2 regions of the Bacillus nitratireducens genome follow, and region 2 is predicted to be linked to the other one. Evidence: a T-box and tRNA genes for the amino acid it is inferred to sense, from the RefSeq annotation. Region 2 holds a T-box; the other holds one or more tRNA genes.
What was found. A T-box is a leader RNA that pairs with one kind of tRNA and senses whether it is charged. The one in region 2 lies ahead of ileS (isoleucine--tRNA ligase), so its partner is inferred to be a tRNA-Ile.
Positions count from the first base shown of each region.

Region 1 (2,413 bases), on a different contig from region 2:
TCACTTTTACTATTGTATCAGCGCCTTTATGTAATTGACAAGGATTAAGTGATGGCTTATTGATATAACGGGAATTTATAAGACTTTCCAACTTGGATTTTTGTAGCAGATGCATTTTTATTTAATTGTTTAAAATCATCAATTACTTTTTCAATAGAAGGAATTTTTTTCTTATTGATCGCTTCTGTAATAGAAAGGACTGTATCACCAGTTTTTACTTCAATTGCTTTATAAGCTGTATCCGTTACTTTTTCTGTTTCTTTCTCTTTATTCTGCTTTGTATCTGTATTTTCTTTTTTTATCGTTTCGGCAGCTGTTGTTTTTTTGTATGAACTTAACATCGGTAAAGTACCGATTTTAATGTCGTAATAAAATATATAACCGAGGACAAGCACGAATAAGAGTACACCTAATCTCTTCATATCCTTCACTCCTTTGCTAGGAATATATGCTTGTCCAAAAAAAAAAATGCCTATTTAGGCATTTTTTTATAGTTCTTGTTTATCTTTTGGTTTTGGAACTTCTTTAATTGTTAAGTATAGAACGATTAAAACAACTGCAATGTAAATGAATGTTGCACCAGGTACGTTTATTTTGAATAAATCCATAATCATAAAGAAGATTGTTGGAATTGTGTAGCTGTAAGCAGTTAATGTCCAAACTTGTTTATAAGATAATTTGCGTTGACCGCTCATCGCAGAACCGATGAAGGCAAGCAAGGTAACTCCTACAAAGGTAATAAATAATTGGAACAAGTACAATAGGAACCCAATAACGAATAGTAAGATCGGATAAATACTGTCAAATAAAGAAATGAAATCTTGTAAATCTTTCTTCTCAAGAGATGCGCCTAGTAAGTCATTATAGGAGTATGTTTGTGTTTGACCATTCCCCATGGAGACTACTTTATCTTTTAAAACAAATAAACCTGTTTTATTTTGATATTTTTCTAAGTCTGTTGAATTTGGATCAAATACGAAAAGGGCATTTCCGTCTTCTTTTTCGATAGGTTGATTAATATCAGCTTGTAGCTCGCCGTTTTCGATTTTAAAATCAGGTAAATCTTTTTCGATTACTTTATTTACCATGTTAACACCATCTTGGATGACGCTACCGTACAAGAAAGTTCTTGGAATAGTAGTGATTAGGCAAAGAAGCATAATATACAAAATGGTTTTACCGATTTTTTGAAAACGGAAAAGCGCCATATCTTTAGGCGAATATACGCTTTTTGCTAGCTGTTTAAAAATGGACATAGATTCACTTCCTTTATGTATGTATAAAATCATTGTAACGTACGAATCTAGAGAAGCTCAAGATATATTATATTTACATATAGTAGAAGGGACTAAATTTCTTCTTATTAATTTACTTCTTTTAGTAGAGAAAAATACAATTGACACTTTTCTTTTGTATATGGTAAATTTATCTTACATTTTTCAAACGATATATTCGATGGGAATTTAGTTTTTTTAATGTTACATACATAATTGTGGACCCTTAGCTCAGCTGGTTAGAGCAGACGGCTCATAACCGTCCGGTCGTAGGTTCGAGTCCTACAGGGTCCATATCCATTTCATATGTTTATTATGTCAGCAGGAAGCTTCCTTGTAGAAGGAAGCTTTTTTTACGGAATATATGAGCATTTTAATTGAAAAGAAGTGGGAATTTTGCTACTTTAATGATAGCAAGACAAAGCGATTTATTTGTTTGCACCCTATGGCAATTAGGGTAGAATGAAGTTGTAGGTCACATATGTAGTGACAATACATAAACCGGGAGGAATATAACAATGGCAAAACACGAATTACCAAATTTACCTTATGCGTATGATGCTTTAGAACCTCACTTTGATAAAGAAACAATGAACATCCATCATACGAAACATCACAACACGTATATTACAAACTTAAACGCTGCTTTAGAAGGTCATGCAGAATTAGCTGACAAAAGCGTTGAAGAATTAGTTGCAAACTTAAACGAAGTACCTGAAGCAATCCGTACAGCAGTACGTAACAATGGTGGCGGACATGCTAACCATACATTCTTCTGGACAATCCTATCTCCAAACGGCGGAGGACAACCAGTAGGCGAACTTGCAACTGCGATTGAAGCGAAATTCGGTAGCTTCGATGCATTCAAAGAAGAATTCGCAAAAGCTGGCGCAACTCGCTTCGGTTCTGGTTGGGCTTGGTTAGTAGTAAACAATGGTGAGTTAGAAGTAACAAGCACTCCAAACCAAGATTCTCCTCTAACTGAAGGTAAAACTCCAGTTATCGGTTTAGATGTTTGGGAGCATGCTTACTACTTAAATTACCAAAACCGTCGTCCTGACTACATCGGTGCATTCTGGAACGTTGTAGATTGGAACGTTGCTGAAAAACTTTACCAAGAAGCAAAATAATTAAAGTTA
Region 1 covers NZ_JAUMJO010000003.1:585,790-588,202, forward strand. Annotated here, with positions in the region: gene Q3V31_RS14975 (hypothetical protein) at 57-422, opposite strand; gene Q3V31_RS14980 (DUF1189 domain-containing protein) at 489-1,256, opposite strand; tRNA gene Q3V31_RS14985 (tRNA-Ile) at 1,495-1,568, shown strand; gene sodA (superoxide dismutase [Mn]) at 1,793-2,404, shown strand.
Region 1: it encodes a tRNA-Ile, which carries the amino acid that the T-box ahead of ileS (isoleucine--tRNA ligase) is inferred to sense. The anticodon was not compared.

Region 2 (2,413 bases):
GATTGAACGCCAACAAAATGAACAGCCGAAAAAATCTATATTTACGAGAGCTTTTTATCGTATGAAAAATCGCGCGAAAGAAATTTCAATGATTACTACAATCATTGATTTATATGAAATCTCGTTAAAATTAAATCCGAAAAATAGTATGGCAGCGAGGCGATTTGCAATATTTTACGAGAATGCGGCAATGAATAAAGAAGCAATAGAAGTATTGCAAACATCGCTAGAAAATAAATGGGATTATGATGTAGCGAAGCAACTTGTAAATCTTTTCATTGAGTGTGAAGAAGAAGGCATGTTACGAGATGCTTTGGAATTAACGAAGCAAATGGTTCGAGAACTACCGGATGATTATGATACGCTTCTTTTGCAAGCACAAGTATTCTTGAAAGCTGGGGAAGAAAGAAAAGCAGAAAAAATATGTTTACAATTAACGGGAAAAACACCGTTTGTAAGTAGAGGATTCCTTACTTTAGCAGAAATATACCAAAGTCAAGAGAGGTTTGAGGATGCGATTCATTTATTAGAAGATGCTGCTGTAGATCATCCAAATGAAACGGCAATTCTTATTGCTTTAGCATCTTCGTATCATAGAGCTGGGCGAACTGTCAAAGCAGAAAAAATAACAAATGATATATTAGAAATTGATGCTACACACTTGTTAGCAAGATACGACCACGCTTGCTACTTAGCGTTATTAAACAGAAATGAAGAGGCGAAAGAAGAACTTGAAATTGTGCTTCGTGAAGATGAGACGGGATTCTTTGCTGAACTTGCAGAGGAAGATGAAGATTTAGCGGGATTACGAGAATTTGAAAATTAATTGTATAGAAATAGATAAAAAGGATATAAATAAAAATATATTTTGAATTAGTTGACAATTAATTGCCCAATGGCATAAAATAACTTTTAATAAAGTATACAAATCTGAAGACGAGAAAGAGTAAAATAGTGAACTGTTCTCCAGAGAGCCGGTGTATTGCTGAAAGCCGGTGTGCAGACGTTATTTGAAAATCATCTCCGAGGAGCCGTGGCTGAATAAAGTAAGCTCGGACGGATGTCTACCGTTACAAAGAACGCGTATGTTAGTACGTTGCTAAGTGCTATTAGCGAAGAGCTAATAGAATTAGGGTGGTAACGCGGTTAAACCCGTCCCTACTTCATAGGGACGGGTTTTTTGTGTGCTTTAAAACATTCAAAGGAGTGATTGTAGATGAAGAAAGTAGATGTAAAAGAGTCAGCTGTAGGGAGAGAAACACGTATTCGTAAGCAGTGGAACGAGCAAAGTATTTTCGAGCAATCAATTCAGAATCGAGAAGGCGCACAGTCTTTTGTATTTTATGAAGGACCACCAACGGCGAATGGATTACCGCATGTAGGTCATGCGCTTGGACGGACAATTAAAGATGTAGTAGCAAGATATAAAACGATGGCTGGATATAAAGTGTTACGAAAAGCGGGATGGGATACACACGGTTTACCTGTAGAATTAGGTGTTGAGAAGCAACTCGGTATTTCTGGTAAACATGAAATCGAAGAGTATGGAATTGAGCCATTTATTCAAAAGTGTAAAGAAAGTGTATTCACATATGAGAAGCAGTGGCGTGAATTCACTGAAAGCATCGGTTATTGGGTAGATATGGATGATCCATACGTTACGTTAGAGAATCCATATATCGAAAGTGTATGGCATATTTTAGGAACGATTCATGAAAAAGGATTATTGTATAAGGGGCATAGAGTTTCACCATACTGCCCAAGCTGTCAAACTTCATTAAGTTCACATGAGGTTGCACAAGGGTATAAAACAGTAAAAGATTTAAGTGCAACAGTTAAGTTTAAAGTGAAAGATAGTGAAAATGAGTATTTCCTAGGTTGGACAACGACACCTTGGACACTTCCAGCAAATGTTGCGCTCGCTGTACACCCAAATATGGAATACGTGAAAGCGAAACAAGAAGGTCATGTATACATTGTTGCGAAAGAACGTGTACAAGATGTATTAAAAGAAAACTATGAAGTATTATCTGTTCATAAAGGCGAAGAATTAGTAAACACATCTTATACAGCACCGTTTCCGATGAAGGAAGTTACGAATGGGTACCACGTAATTGCAGCAGATTTTGTCACGGCAGATAGTGGTACAGGACTTGTTCATATCGCTCCAGCATATGGGGAGGACGATTATAGAGTCGTTCAAAGTGAAGGATTGTCATTCTTACATGTTGTAGATGAGAAAGGTGAGTATACGGATGCAGTACCATTTCTTAAAGGTAAGTTTGTAAAAGATTGTGACGTGGATATCGTTCGTTATTTAGCGAAAGAAGGGTTACTATATCATAAAGAAAAATATGAACATAGCTATCCGCATTGCTGGCGCTGTGATTCACCATTACTTTATTATGCAGGA
Region 2 covers NZ_JAUMJO010000001.1:110,101-112,513, reverse strand. Annotated here, with positions in the region: gene Q3V31_RS00590 (tetratricopeptide repeat protein) at 1-826, shown strand, start outside; T-box leader at 925-1,163, shown strand; gene ileS (isoleucine--tRNA ligase) at 1,217-2,413, shown strand, end outside.